DNA from 3 places in the Variovorax sp. GW531-E2 genome. Region 1 is predicted to be linked to each of the others. Evidence: predicted binding sites of a transcription regulator. Region 1 holds the regulator's gene; each other region holds the start of a gene.
What was found. The regulator sigma-54, encoded in region 1, starts transcription at its own class of promoters, with help from an activator protein. The targets are predictions, from matches to a motif close to TGGCANGNAANCTGCTTT.

Region 1 (5,027 bases):
TGCAGGTGCGCTTCAAGCTGACGCTCGCGGGCCTCGGGCCGCTGTGACGACGATTTCATTTCCCATGCATCTCTCTTCCTTTGCCATGAACAAGCTCTTCTTCGCCGCGGCCCTTTGCGCGGGCGCGGCCCTGCCCCTGGCCGCAACGGCCCAGGAATACACCGCGCCGCCGCTGGCCGCCAAGCCCGCGGGCGGGCCGGCCAAAAACGCGAGCTACGTGATCGACCCGACCCACACCTTCGTCATGTACGAGATGGGCCACTACGGCACCACCACCAATCGCGGCCGCTTCAGCACCAAGGACGGTTCGGTGCAGATCGACGGCACCGGCGCCAGCGGCAAGGTCGACATCACGATGGACATCAGCTCCATCAACACCGGCGTCGACCTGCTCAACCGCCACGTGCAGAGCAAGGACTTCTTCAACGTGGCCGAATTCCCCACCGGCCGCTTCGTGGCCGAGCGCATCGACTTCAGCGGCGACAAGGTGACCGACGTGCCCGGCACGCTCACGCTCATGGGCCAGACCAAGCCGGTGACGCTGAAGGCCGTGCGCTTCAACTGCTACCTGAACCCGCTCATCAACCGCCAGGTCTGCGGCGGCGACTTCGAGGCCACCGTGCAGCGCAGCGACTGGGGCATCACCTGGGGCCTGAACTTCGGCTTCGAGAACAAGGTGAAGCTGCTGGTGCAGGTCGAAGCCGTGAACGTGCAATGAACCCATCCCCCACCGGAGCCCACCCATGACCGACGCCCACCTCCTGTCCCTGCTCGGCATTGCCGGCGCCATGGCCGTGGGCGCGATGAGCCCCGGCCCGAGCTTCGTGATGGTGGCGCGCACCGCCGTGGCCTCGCGCAGCGACGGGCTCGCGGCGGCGCTGGGCATGGGCGCCGGCGGGCTGGCGTTCTCCATCGCGGCGCTGGCCGGGCTGCAGGCAGCGTTCCTCGCGGTGCCGGCGCTGTACCTCGCGATCAAGGCCTTCGGCGGCGCCTACCTGATCTACCTGGGCTTTCGCATCTGGCGCGGCGCGCGGCAGCCGCTCGCGATCACGCCCGACACGGACGCCTCGCCGCGCAGCCAAGGCCGCAGCGGACGCACCTTCCTGCTCGGCCTGGCCACGCAGATCAGCAACCCGAAGACGGCGGTGGTGTACGCGAGCATCTTCGCGGCCTTCCTGCCGCGCGAGGTGCCGCTGGTGCTGGCGCTCGCCGTGCCGGCCGTGATCTTCTGCATCGAGACGGGCTGGTACGCGATCGTCGCGCTGGCGCTGTCCTCGGCCGCGCCGCGCGCGGCCTACCTGCGCTACAAGACCTGGATCGACCGCGCGGCCGGCGGCGTGATGGGCCTGCTGGGCCTGCGGCTCGTGTGGTCGGCCGTGCGCGGCACCTGAGGCACTAGAGCAGGCTCTCGGGCGTGAGCGGCGACAGCAGTTCGAGCATGGTGCGGTCCCAGAAGCCCGAGTCGGGCTCTTCGTGCAGCACGGTGGTCTTGCCGCCTTCCTCGCTGACCCACTCGATGCGCCGCGAGCCGGTGGCTCCCGCATCGCCGCCTTCGGCAAAGCGCAGCCGGTAGGCGCCCTGCTGCTTGAGCACATCGAGCAGCTTCAAGGTCTGCTGCGCCATCTCGGGGCTGCGGATGAACAGGCCGATCTCGGTGTTGTGGACCTCGGAGCGCGGATCGAAATTCATCGAGCCCACGAACAGGATGCGTTGGTCGATCACCGCCGACTTGGCGTGCAGCCGGCCTACCGAGGTGCCGAACAAACCCAGCCGCACGCTGCGCCGCGTGCGCGCGGAACTCAGCTCGTGCAGCTCGGCGCCCAACGCGAGCATGTCGGCGCGGTAGCGGCGGTAGGCGGTGTGCACCAGCGGTTCGTCGGTGGCGGCGAGCGAGTTGGTGACCACGCTGATCTTCACGTTGCGCCCGCGGATCTCGCGCATCACCTCCAGCCCCGACGCGCCCGGGATCAGGTAGGGCGACACCAGCGTCACCTCGCTGCGCGCGCGGCGCATCTGCTCGACCACGTTGTAGCGCACGCTGTCCACGTCGAGCAGCGGCACGCCGCCATACGACGCGGTCTTGCCGATCACGCGGTCAGGTGAATCGGCATACGCCTCGGCGGTGGTCCAGATCAGGCCGAGCTTGCCGGCGTCGAGGTCGTCGGCCACGGGGCTGTAGCCGAGCAGGTCGTTGGGCGCGGGCCTGGGCGGTGGGGGCGTGGTGTCGGGGCCGGTGGCGGCGTCGAAGCGGCGCTGCAGCTCTTCGCGCGGCAGGTCGGTGTGCACGACCGCGCCGATCGGGCGCACGTGCGGGCTGTTCCAGTACTGGTCGAACAGCACGCCCAGGCGCGGGATCAGCGCACCCGTGACGAAGGTGTCGAGGTCGATGAAGTTCGGGCCCGTGGTGCGGCGGAAGTACTGGTTGCCGATGTTGCGCCCGCCCGCCACCGCCATCGCGCCGTCGGCGATGAAGAGCTTGTTGTGCATGCGGCGGTTGACGCGGCTGAAGTCGAACAGCGATGCGGTGAAGCGCTTGAGCAGGCTGCCGCGCCCGGCCGGGAACGGGTTGAACAGGCGCAGCTCCACGTTCGGCGTGGCGGCAAGGCCGAGCAGCAGTTCGTCTTCGCCGGACGTGTACAGGTCGTCCATCAACAGGCGCACGCGCACCCCGCGCTGGGCCGCATCGCGCAGGGTGCGCAGCAGGTAGCGGCCGGTCTCGTCGTTCTCGATCTGGTAGTACTGCACGTCGAGCGTGCGCTGCGCGCGGCGCGCCAGCTGCAGCCGCGTGTCGAAGGCGAAGTCGCCGCCGGGCATCAGGCGAAAGCCGCTGAGGTCGGGATCGGGCTGCGAGGCCAGCGCGATCTTGCCGAGCGCGGTGTCGGCCGAGACGGCGATGGCCTTGGTGGGCGGGCGCGGTGCCTCGTCGGGCAGCGTGGCGCAGCCGGCAAACAGCAGCGCCGCCGCGATGACGACCACCCAATGCCCACAGCGCGACAGCAGGCGGCTCGTCATCGTCGGTCTTCTAGAGTGCCTTGCGCAGGTTGGCGGGTGCGATGCGCAGCGCTTCGCGGTACTTGGCGACGGTGCGGCGCGCGCACTCGATGCCCTGCTCTTTCAGCATCTCGGAGATCTGGCTGTCGGACAGCGGCTTCTTGATGCTCTCGGAACTCACGAACTGCTTGATCAGCGCGCGCACCGCGGTGCTCGACGCGTTGCCGCCGGTCTCGGTGCCCAGCGCCGAGCCGAAGAAGTACTTGAGCTCGACCGTGCCGAAGGGCGTGGCCATGTACTTGGCGGTGGTCACGCGCGAGATGGTCGACTCGTGCAGGCCCAGCTCGTCGGCGATCTCGCGCAGCACCAGCGGGCGCATGGCCAGCTCGCCGTGCACGAAGTAGCTCTTCTGGCGCTCGACGATGGCGTTGCTCACGCGCAGGATGGTGTCGAAGCGCTGCTGGATGTTCTTGATGAACCAGCGCGCCTCCTGCAGCCGCTGCGACAGCGCCTGGCTGCCCTCGCCCTTGTGCGACTTGAGCGCGCCGGCGTAGATGTCGTGCACGCGCAGGCGCGGCATGACCTCGGGGTTGAGCATGACGCGGAACTTCACGTTGGTGCCGCGCCCGGTCTTGGTGACGATCACATCGGGAATGACGATGTTGCGCTCTACATCGACGAAACGGCGCCCCGGCTTGGGTTCGAGCCGCGCAATGATCTGCAGCGCCGAGCGCACCAGCTCTTCGTTGGTGCGCGTGAGCGTGGCCAGGCGCTTGAAGTCGCGCCGCGCGAGCAGCTCCATGGGCTGCTTGCAGATCGCGATGGCGGTCTTGCGGATGAGCGCCTCGGCCTCGGTCTCGTCTTCGCTGGCGAGCGCCTTCAGCTGGATGCTCAGGCATTCGCCGAGGTCGCGCGCACCGACGCCGACCGGCTCCAGGCTCTGCAGCAGGCCCAGCGCCACCTGGAAGTGGTGCACGAGGTCGTCGAACTGGTCGTTGTCGTCGCCCGCCAGGCCCGAGGCCAGCGCGGGCAGCGAGTCTTCGAGGTAGCCGTCGTCGTTGAGCGATTCGATCAGGAAGCGCAGCGCGGCGCAGTCGTTTTCGTTCAGGCGCAGGCTCAGCGCCTGGCGATGCAGGAAGGACTGCAGCGACTCCTGGCTGCGCGCGAGTTCGGTGGCGTCGGCCCGCTCGTCGTCGCCCAGGTTGTTCTGGCGCGCGGGCGCATCGCTGCCCCACTCGCTGTCGTCGGGCGCCATGTCGACAGTGCCGTCGCCTTCCCAATCGGGCTCGCGCTCGGCGATCTCGGCGGCGGGGCCGTCGGTGTCGGGGGTCGAGGTGCTGGTGTCGCTGGACGTGGAGGAAGTGCTGGCGGCGGACGGCGTGAACTCGGCCTCCCCCTCGCCCACGTCGTCGCGCGGCACCGGCGCGTCGGCCGTGTCCAGCCCGAACTCCTCGCGCGCCGCTTCTTCCGCGGTGCGTTCGAGGAACGGGTTCTCGTCCAGCATCTGCTCCACTTCCTGGCTCAGTTCGAGCGTGGAGAGCTGGAGCAGGCGAATGGACTGCTGCAGCTGTGGCGTCAAGGCCAGATGCTGCGAGACGCGAAGGGACAGCCCTTGCTTCATGAGGAAATGGCTCCCCCCCAGGCTGCGCGCTTCGCGCTACGCCAACCCCCTACCGGGGGCGGGCCGGCCGCTTCGGGCGGCCGTGCGCGGCGGCCCCCGCGAGGAAGCTCCGCGCGGACGGCGGCCACGATGATCCTTGACCCTCGCCGCACGGTCACATCCGGAAGTGCTCGCCCAGGTACACCCTGCGTACCTCGGCGTTGTCGACGATCTCCGAGGGTGTGCCTTGTGCCAGCACGTGCCCGTCGCTGATGATGAACGCGTGATCGCAGATGCCCAGCGTCTCACGCACGTTGTGGTCGGTGATGAGCACGCCGATGCCGCGCTCTTTCAGGAAGCTGATGATCCGCTGGATCTCGATCACGGCGATCGGGTCGATGCCGGCGAAGGGCTCGTCCAGCAGGATGAAGCGCGG
Region 2 (5,027 bases), on a different contig from region 1:
TCGGCGCTCGTCATGGTGGCGCTGGCCTTCGCGCTCAACATGAGCTGGGGCTACTTCGTCGAATCGCGCGCGCGGCGCGGGCTGGTGCGGCTCTTCGGCACCTACGTGCCGCCGCAGCTGGTCGACGAAATGCTCGTGCGCCCTGGCCGCTACAGCATGCGCGCCGAGAGCAAGGAAATGACCGTGATGTTCTGCGACATGCGCGACTTCACCCGGCTGTCCGAGCAGATGGCGCCGGCCGAGCTGCAGGCCTTCCTGAACACCGTCTTCAGCCGGCTCACCGAGGTGATCAGCGCGCACCGCGGCACCGTCGACAAATACATGGGCGACTGCGTCATGGCCTTCTGGGGCGCACCCATCGACACCCCCGGCCATGCCGCGCTCGCGGTGCAGGCGGCGATCGACATGGCGGCCGCCGTGCACGACATCAACCGCCAGCACCGCGCCAACGGCCGCCCCGAAATCAGCGCGGGCATCGGCCTGAACAGCGGGCTCATGAGCGTCGGCGACATGGGCTCGACCGCGCGCCGCAGCTATACCGTGGTCGGCGACGCGGTCAATCTCGCATCCCGGCTCGAGGGCCTGAGCGGGCACTACGGGGTCGAGATCGTGGCCAGCGGCGCCACCCGCGAGGCGGCGCCCGGCTTCGTCTGGCAGGAACTCGACAGCGTGCGCGTCAAGGGCAAGGCCCAGGCTGTCGCCATCTACACCCCGCTCGTGCCGGAAGCTGCGGCCGAGGCGCAGGACACACGGCAGCAACTCGACTGCTGGAGCCAGGTGCTCGCCGCCTACCGCCGCCAGGATTGGGCGCTGGGCCGGAACTTGCTGGCTCCCCTGCTCGCCGCGGATGCGAAAAAAGTCCTTTACCAGCTCTACGCCCAGCGTTTAGCCTCGATGGCGCTTCGCCCGCAAGACCCGGACTGGGACGGCGCCACCCGGTTCGACACCAAATGACGACAGACGCATACAAGGGGTCTTCCACAATGCAGGTTCGCGTGCTGGGTTGCTCGGGCGCCATCGCCAAGGACTGCCGCACCACCTCGTTCCTGGTCGATGCGGACCTGCTCGTGGACGCCGGCACGGGCGTCGGCGACCTCACCCTCGACGAGATGGCCGCCATCGACGACGTGGTGCTCACCCACTCGCACCTCGACCACATCGCCGCCCTGCCCCTGATGCTCGACGCCGTCGGCAGCCGCCGCACCCGGCCCCTGCGCGTGCATGCCCTGGCGGCCACCATCGACGCGCTGCGGGCGCATGTGTTCAACAATGTCATCTGGCCGAATTTCGAACGCATTCCCAGCCCCGAATCGCCGTTCGTGAGCTTTCACGAGATCACGGTCGGGCAGCGCCTCGAGCTGGGCAGCGACGCCCCCAAGCTGATCGAGGTGCTGCCGGCCGTCCACACCGTGCCGGCCTGCGGCTTCGCCATCCGCCGGGCGGAAGGCGGCGCCCACTGGGTTTTCAGCGGCGACACCGAGCGCAACCCGCCCTTCTGGGAGCGGATCAACGCGATCGACGTGGCGATGCTGGTCATCGAGACCGCCTTCAGCTCCCGCGAGGAGGCTTTGGCCGAGCGCAGCCTGCACCTGTCGCCGGTGGCGCTGGCGCACGAGCTGGCGCAGATCGATCCGGACAAGCAATATCCGATCTACATCACCCACACCAAGCCGGCAGAGACCGAAGAAATCATGAGCCAGATCGAGATGCTGGCGGGGCGCGAGGTGGCGGGCTTGGCGCAGCGGGACATCCGCTGGCTCAAGGCGAACGGGGTGCTGACCTTCTGACCGGGGCCGGTCGGGCATGACAAATTTGTCGACACAATTGGCATCTGAGTGCGAGTTGTGTCACATCATGTAACCATCTTGTGACCAAAGACGGCCCGAACGGGGGTCGCAGGGTGGGGAAGCCGGGTGGCACGGATGCTGCGGAAGTTACCCCGCTCCGGGCTGGTTCCCGGGCTCTACAAACCAACCTGGAGTTAATCGAATGAACCGTCGCACTCTCGCTCGCCGCGCACAAGCCGGCTTCACCCTCATCGAATTGATGATCGTTGTGGCGATCATCGGCATCTTGGCCGCCGTGGCTCTGCCGGCATATAAGGACTACACGGTTAAGGCCCGCATGTCTGAAGTGGTCCTGGCCGCATCGCAATGCCGCACCACCATCAGCGAGGCCGTTCAATCCATGGGCGTGACCAGCATCGGAGCGACCCCCTGGGGCTGTGAAGCTACCGACCCGACCAAGATGGTGAAGTCGATTGCCACCGACGCGGAAGGCGTCATCACTGTTACCCCGAACTTCACCGCGCTGGGCCAAGCGACCGCTTTCGTGGCTGCTGACGTTTTGACGCTGACTCCCTGGGTTGGCACGGGCGGCGGTGCCGCTGGCTCAAAGCTGACCCTGGCCGCGGCAAATGCGGACCAAGGCAAGCAAATTTCCGAATGGAAGTGCGCTGGGGCAACTCCCGCAATTCAGAAGTACCTGCCAGGCTCCTGCAAGTAAGGCAGACAGCATCTAGAAAGGCCGCCTTCGGGCGGCTTTTTTGCGTCTACGCGATACCGGGCGGTGTGGCTCGGCTGCGCGCAGGGTTTGAACTGGGCTGAGGCGCCCCTATTGGTTTTGGCAGGCAGGCCAAGACCAGCGGGACAGCTGGCATTTGACCTGAGTTATTCGAATTTGTTGAATGCCGCCAAGCGGTTGTTGTTGCGCGACGTGCGGCATTTGTTGATCGAATGCATCGCATAGCATCAAAAGTCACATCAAGACACATTTTCAAATAAGTGCAAAAACTCCTTCGGCCGGCTGATCAAGCTGTTGACCACGAATGGCGTGGACTTTTGTGCGCGGCATGCCTTGGTCTTCAGCCCTCGCGTCGCCAACGCGGTCTGACAGCCATCGAACTGTTGGTCACGCTCTCCATTTTGGCGATCCTGCTCGGCATTGCCGCCCCTTCGATGTCGCGCTTCGTCAACCAGTGGCGTGCTTCCAATACCGTCAACGCCCTGACCGGCTCGCTGCGCATTGCGCGCACCGAGGCCATTGCACGTGGGCGCCCGGTCGTCGTGTGCCGGGTAGCGTCCAGCACCGCCACCGCCTGTGAGACCGCCGCGGGCGCCAAAGGCTACGCCAGCGGCTGGATCGTGTTCGTCAACAACGATCGCGACGCCAACAACGACTTTTCTTCGACGAACGGCGATGAACTGTTGCTTCGTCAGGTGGAGCCCTCCGGCATCGCGTCCATCAAGCTCAAGACCGCAGGGCGCTTTGTCTTCATGCCCAACGGTCTGCTGAACGGCGCTGCCAACGGCATCGACATCGACGCCACCGGTTTCAGCAGTGCCAGCGCCACGCCGTGGGCGCGCAAGGCCCTCTGCATCACCAAGCCTGGTCGTGTCCGCTACGTAGCGAACGCGACCGACTGCGATAGCAACGAGGGATGAGGTCGCCCGACAGCTCGGCTGTACCTGGACAGCCCCGCCCTCTCTTCACGGACATGAAAACCCACAACAGACAACGAGGCGCCACCCTCATCGAGGTGCTGGTGGCCATCGTCATCCTGGCCGTTGCCCTGTTCGGCATGGCGGGGCTCACGTCTTCGGCCATCAAGTACAACCAGTTCTCCCGCATGCGGGCCACCGGCTTGAGCCTGGTGACCGACTACACGGAGCGCGCCCGAGCCAATCTCTCCGGCTTTGCGAACTACGCCAACACCACGGCGTACACCGCCAGCACGCGTTCGGCCGCTACGACCGACCCCACGGAGGCACCGGCCAGTTGCCAGGTCGACACCTCCAACCCCACGAATCCCATCAATACCTGCGGCGCGGCCATTGCGAACTACGACAAGTCCCAGTGGCTCACCAACGTCGCCAATCGGTTGCCGGGCGGCACCGCCTACGTCACCGCAGACCTGACGGACGCACCGGCGGGCGTGAACGGCCTGCCAGCCACCCGCGTGCTGAACATCTGGTTGATCTGGACCTCGATCCAGGAGGGCGATGGCTTTCGTCAGTCGCAGCCGTGTCCCAAGGGCGCCAACATTTCCGAGACGACCGAGGCTTCGCTGACCTGCATGTATTTCCGGGTCACGCTATGAGAAACACCGCAACCTTCTCGCCCCGTGCGCGCCGGCAGCACATCGCCGGCTTCACCCTGCTCGAATTGCTGATCGCGCTGACGCTCGGGCTGGTGATTCTGGCGTCCAGCCTCTCGATCTATGTCGCATCCAGTCGGGGCAGCCAGATGTCCCAGGTCGAAACGCAGATGAACGAGGACGGCATCCTCGCGCTCAACCTGATCCAGCAGCAACTCAAGCAAGCCGGTTACTCACGGCAGATCATTCCAGGCAGCGGTGCCACTGTGATGGGCAACTACGCGGGTCCGGCTGTGCGTGGGTGCGACGGTGGCTTTACCGATGCCACCGCTGCGGGCGCCTTTGGCAGCCTGGCGTGCAAACCGGGCGGTGGCAGCGACGCCATTGCCATCCGGTACGAGGCCACCACGGACAACACGACGCCCTCGACCGACAGCACGCCGTTGGCGACAAATTGCGTGGGCACCGGCATCCTCGAGGCGACCCCCTCGCAGGTGGCCCCACCCCCGACGCCCGCGTCTGCAGCGCCAAACTACACCCTGGCAGACAACCGCTACTCGGTGACTGACGCGAGTACGCAGCCCATGCTGTCCTGCCGCGGATCGGAGAAAAGCAGCGCCACAGCCAACGCCATCGGCGCCGCGCAGCCATTGCTGGCCAATGTCGAAGACATGCAGATCCTCTACGGGGTGGCCAATCGCCCCAGCGCCGAACTTGCCTCTACCTACGACCCCATGCGGCACCAGATCGTCAAATACCTGGATGCTTCGGGGGTTGACGCATTGGCCAGCAGCGGTGTCCTTCCCGATCTCACTGAAGACCGCTGGAGCCGAGTGTTGAGCGTGCGTGTGTGCCTGCTCATGCGCAGCGATCGGACCGTGAAGGACGTGCCCGCCGGTGGGACGTCTTACAAGAACTGCAGCAACGTTGA
Region 3 (5,027 bases), on a different contig from region 1:
GACGCCTGGCCGCTGCTGTCCAGCTTCTGGGCCTGGATCGGGCGCCTCTTCTCGAGCGACGTCACGGCCGCGCTGGCGCCGCTGGTGGTGGTGTTCGGCGTCACGCCGCTGATCGTCGTGCTGTCGCTGCTCATCGTGGCCGGCTTCATGGCGCCGGCGCTCACCAAGCTCGTGGCCGAACGGCGCTTTCCGACGCTGGAGCAGAAGAAGGGCGCCTCCTTCTTCGGCAGCGTGGTCCGCTCGCTCGGCGCCACCGTGCTGGCGCTGATTGCGCTGGTGGTGTCGATGCCGCTGTGGCTCATTCCGCCGCTGGTGCTGATCCTGCCGCCGCTGATCTGGGGCTGGCTGACCTACCGGGTGATGAGCTTCGACGCGCTGGCCGAGCACGCCAGCCCCGAGGAACGCGCCGCGCTGCTGCGCGCCCACCGGCTGCCGCTGCTGTGCATCGGCGTGCTGTGCGGCTATCTGGGCGCCGCGCCGAGCATCGTGTGGGCCTCGGGCCTGCTGTTCGCCGCCGCCTTCTTCGTGCTGGTGCCGATCGCCATCTGGATCTACACGCTGGTCTTTGCCTTTTCTGCGCTCTGGTTCGCGCACTACTGCCTCGACGCCCTGACCCAGCTGCGCGCCCAGCGCGCGGCGCAGCAGCCCGCGGCCGGCAGCGGCGACGCGCAGCAGCAGGCGATCGAGGCGGCCGAAGCCACCGAGGCCAACAAGGCCGCTCTTTCTCAATGGAGTTCTCCATGACACGCGCATTCGGTCTCATCGTCGTCGGCGACGAGATCCTTTCCGGCAAGCGGGCCGACAAGCACATGGCCAAGGTCATCGAGCTGCTGGCCGCGCGCGGCCTGCAGCTGGGCTGGGCCGAGTACGTGGGCGACGAGCCCACGCGGATCACCGCGGCCCTGATGCGCGCCTTCGCCTCGGGCGACATCGTGTTCTCGACCGGCGGCATCGGCGCCACGCCCGACGACCACACCCGCCAGTGCGCCGCCCAGGCCCTGCGCGTGCCGCTGGCGCTGCACCCCGAGGCCGAGGCGCTGATCCGCGAGCGGATGCAGGACACGGCCCTGGAGCAGGGCGTGCCCTACGAACCCGACCGGCCCGACAACATCCACCGCCTGAACATGGGCGTGTTTCCGCAGGGCGCGTCGATCATCCGCAATCCGTACAACAAGATCCCGGGCTTCAGCGTCGAGCACGTGCATTTCGTGCCGGGCTTTCCGGTCATGGCCTGGCCGATGATCGAGTCGGTGCTCGACAGCCGTTATGCCGATCTGTTCACCCGCAACGCCATCGCCGAGAAGTCCGTGATCGTTTTCGGTGCGATGGAAGCCACCCTCACGCCGCTGATGCAGGCCATCGAGCAGGCCCACGCCGGCATCAAGGTGTTCAGCCTCCCCAGCGTGGATCACCCGCAGTACGGGCGCCACATCGAGCTGGGCGTCAAGGGCGACCCCGCGAAGCTCGATGCCGCCTATGGCCAGCTGATCGAGGGTCTGCACACTTTCGATGCGAAGCTTGGCCCCGAATTGGTGCGTTAATTCGTATTGCACCAGTTTGGTGATTATTTCCTTTTCCGGCAGCCCCTGGGCCGTCACCCGGGCCTCATCCGGCGGGGTGACAATGGCACAGAAACTGCATCCTCCCGTCCCTGTATTCCTAACCACCATCCAACTCAGGAGAAACTGATGGCAAAGACCGTCGCCGATGTACTCAAGCTCGTCAAGGAAAACGAGGTCAAGTTCGTCGACTTGCGCTTCACCGACACCCGCGGCAAAGAGCAGCACGTGACCGTGCCCGTGTCGCACTTCGATGAAGACAAATTCACCTCGGGCCACGCGTTCGACGGTTCGTCCATCGCCGGTTGGAAGGGCATCGAAGCCTCGGACATGCAGCTCATGCCCGACCCGAACACCGCCAACATCGACCCGTTCTTCGAAGAAACGACGCTGATCCTGACCTGCGACGTGATCGACCCGGCCGACGGCAAGGCCTACGAGCGCGACCCGCGCTCGCTCGCCAAGCGCGCCGAGGCGTACATGAAGGCTTCCGGCCTGGGCGACACCGCCTACTTCGGACCGGAACCCGAATTCTTCGTGTTCGACGGCGTGCGCTGGAAGAACGACATGTCGGGCTGCTTCGTGAAGATCGAGTCCGAAGAAGCCTCGTGGAACACCGACAAGGAGTTCGAGCACGGCAACAGCGGCCACCGTCCCGCAGTCAAGGGCGGCTACTTCCCGGTGCCCCCGGTCGACAGCTTCCAGGACATGCGCTCGGAAATGAGCCTGGTGCTCGAATCGCTGGGCATCCCGGTCGAAGTGCATCACCATGAAGTGGCCAACGCCGGCCAGCTCGAAATCGGCACCCGCTTCAGCACGCTGGTGCAGCGCGCCGACTGGGTCCAGCTGCAGAAGTACGTGATCCACAACGTGGCCCACGCCTACGGCAAGACCGCCACCTTCATGCCCAAGCCCATCGTCGGCGACAACGGCTCCGGCATGCACGTGCACCAGTCGGTCTGGAAGGACGGCAAGAACCTGTTCGCCGGCGACGGCTACGCAGGCCTGTCGGACTTCGCGCTGCACTACATCGGCGGCATCATCAAGCACGCCCGTGCCCTGAACGCCATCACGAACCCCGGCACCAACAGCTACAAGCGCCTGGTGCCCGGCTTCGAAGCCCCGGTGAAGCTGGCCTACTCGGCCAAGAACCGCTCGGCCTCGATCCGCATCCCGTTCGTGGCCAACCCGAAGGGCCGCCGCGTCGAAGCGCGCTTCCCCGATCCGCTGATGAACCCGTACCTGGGCTTTGCCGCGCTGCTGATGGCCGGCCTGGACGGCGTGGAAAACAAGATCCATCCGGGCGAAGCCGCCAGCAAGGACCTGTACCACCTGCCGCCGGAAGAAGACGCGCTGATCCCGACCGTCTGCCACAGCCTGGACCAGGCCCTGGAGCACCTGGACAAGGACCGTGCGTTCCTGACCAAGGGCGGCGTGTTCACCGACTCGTACATCGACGCGTACATCGACCTCAAGATGCAGGAAGTCACGCGCTTCCGCATGGCGACGCACCCTGTCGAGTTCGACATGTACTACTCGCTGTAAAAAGCGCCACAGCAAGCCCGCCCCGGCGGGCAAGTAAGACAAAAGGACGGCCCCGGCCGTCCTTTTTCCTTGGTGCGGAACACCCTGTCGTGAGCGGGCCCGAATTGCATCAAAATGCGCGTTTGTCGCGCCCTCTCCGGATCCAAATGAAGACTGCCTCCCTGATTTTCCTGGCCGCCGCCTCGCTCGCCACCGTCACGGCGGCGCTCGCGCAAGAGCGCGTCTGGCGCTGCGGCAACGAGTACACCAACAACGCGACCGTGGCCCAGCAAAAGGGCTGCAAGATCATGGAAGGCGGCAACGTCACCGTCGTGCAGGGCACGAAGCCTTCGGGCGGCGGTGGTGGCAGCGCGTCGTCGTCGTCGGGCGGTTCATCCGCCGCGCGCGCCCCGGCGGGCAGCCCGCGTGTCGAAGGCGTCGACCAGCGCGCCCGCGACGGCGAGGCGCGCTCGGTGCTCGAGGCCGAGCTGCGCAAGGCCGAGGCCCGCCAGACCGAGCTCAAGAAGGAATACAACAACGGCGAGCCCGAGAAGCAGGGCAGCGAAGGCCGCAACTACCAGAAGTACCTGGACCGCGTGGCCGAGATGAAGGCCGAACTCGCGCGCAACGAGAGCGACATCGCCGGCATCCGCCGCGAAATCGGCCGCCTGCCCGGCAAGCCGCAAGCGCAGTAAGCGGCGCGCAGTCCATGGTGTTCGGCAAGAAGGCGACTGGCGCCAATCCGCGCTTTCGCGCCTTCGACCTCTTGTCCACGCTGATCGCGGTGGTCAACAGCGACGGCTCGGTGCTGTTCGCCAACGCAGGCCTCGAAGACGCACTGGGTACCTCGCGGCGCACGCTCGAGGGCTCGCAGTTCGGCGCCTGCTTCCATGAGCCGCAGGTGCTGCGCACCGCGCTCGACGGCGCCAGCAGCAACGACTTCGCCACGCTGCGCTACGAGGCCTTTTTGCGGCGCGTGAACCACGAGCTGATGCCGGTGCAGGTCACGCTCGCGCACGGCGACAAGAAGGGCGAGCTCATCATCGAGATGTCGCCGCTGGAGCAGCAGGTGCGCCAGGACCGCGAGGAGCGCCTGATCGACCAGGCGCAGGCCAACAAGGAACTCATCCGCAACCTCGCGCACGAGATCAAGAACCCGCTGGGCGGCATCCGTGGCGCGGCGCAGCTGCTGCAGATGGAGGTCGAGTCGCGCGACCTCATCGAATACACCCAGGTCATCATCCACGAGGCCGACCGGCTGCAGACGCTGGTCGACCGGCTGCTGGCGCCGCACCGGCGCCCGCACGTGGTGGGCGACGTGAACATCCACGAGGTCTGCGAGCGCGTGCGCTCCGTCATCCTGGCGGAGTTTCCGCGCGACCTGCACATCGAGCGCGACTTCGACGTCTCCATTCCCGAGTTCCGCGGCGACCGCGAGCAGCTCATCCAGGCCACGCTCAACATCGCGCACAACGCGGCGCAGGCCCTGGCCGAGCGCCGCGCGGCGGGCGATGCGCAGATCACTTTCAAGACCCGCGTGGCCCGACAGGTGATCTTCAATAAGCAGTGGTATCGATTGGCACTGGAATTGCATGTCATCGACAATGGACCGGGTGTGCCGGACACGATCAAGGACCGCATCTTCTATCCGCTCGTTTCGGGCAGGGAAGGCGGGACCGGGCTGGGACTGACGCTTGCGCAAACTTTTGTGCAACAGCATCACGGCGTGATCGAGTGCGACAGCGTCCCGGGCCGAACCGATTTCAAGATATTGATTCCGCTGCCCTAGCGCAGCCCCGGCAACAGAGGAGATGCATGAAGCCGATCTGGATAGTTGATGACGACCAATCGATACGCTTCGTGCTCGAGAAGGCGCTGCTGCGCGAAGACCTGCCCACGCGCAGCTTCACGAACACACGCGAAGTGCTGGCCGCGCTCGAACAG

Region 2: AC07XP_RS22555 (pilin) is a predicted target of sigma-54. The motif match lies at 1,915-1,932, and genes of this name have one in related genera.
Region 3: glnA (type I glutamate--ammonia ligase) is a predicted target of sigma-54. The motif match lies at 1,625-1,642, and genes of this name have one in related genera.

Annotation. Positions count from the first base shown of each region.
Region 1 covers NZ_JBWKXQ010000009.1:133,998-139,024, reverse strand. The annotation lists gene AC07XP_RS08915 (YceI family protein) at 1-47, shown strand, start outside; gene AC07XP_RS08910 (YceI family protein) at 86-718, shown strand; gene AC07XP_RS08905 (LysE family translocator) at 744-1,391, shown strand; gene AC07XP_RS08900 (phospholipase D family protein) at 1,396-3,012, opposite strand; gene rpoN (RNA polymerase factor sigma-54) at 3,023-4,612, opposite strand; gene lptB (LPS export ABC transporter ATP-binding protein) at 4,767-5,027, opposite strand, start outside.
Region 2 covers NZ_JBWKXQ010000044.1:37,010-42,036, reverse strand. The annotation lists gene AC07XP_RS22565 (CHASE2 domain-containing protein) at 1-954, shown strand, start outside; gene AC07XP_RS22560 (3',5'-cyclic-nucleotide phosphodiesterase) at 984-1,787, shown strand; gene AC07XP_RS22555 (pilin) at 1,990-2,505, shown strand; gene AC07XP_RS22550 (GspH/FimT family pseudopilin) at 2,784-3,443, shown strand; gene pilV (type IV pilus modification protein PilV) at 3,497-4,099, shown strand; gene AC07XP_RS22540 (PilW family protein) at 4,096-5,027, shown strand, end outside.
Region 3 covers NZ_JBWKXQ010000005.1:84,856-89,882, reverse strand. The annotation lists gene AC07XP_RS05375 (EI24 domain-containing protein) at 1-744, shown strand, start outside; gene AC07XP_RS05370 (competence/damage-inducible protein A) at 741-1,541, shown strand; gene glnA (type I glutamate--ammonia ligase) at 1,689-3,104, shown strand; gene AC07XP_RS05360 (hypothetical protein) at 3,251-3,778, shown strand; gene glnL (nitrogen regulation protein NR(II)) at 3,793-4,872, shown strand; gene ntrC (nitrogen regulation protein NR(I)) at 4,899-5,027, shown strand, end outside.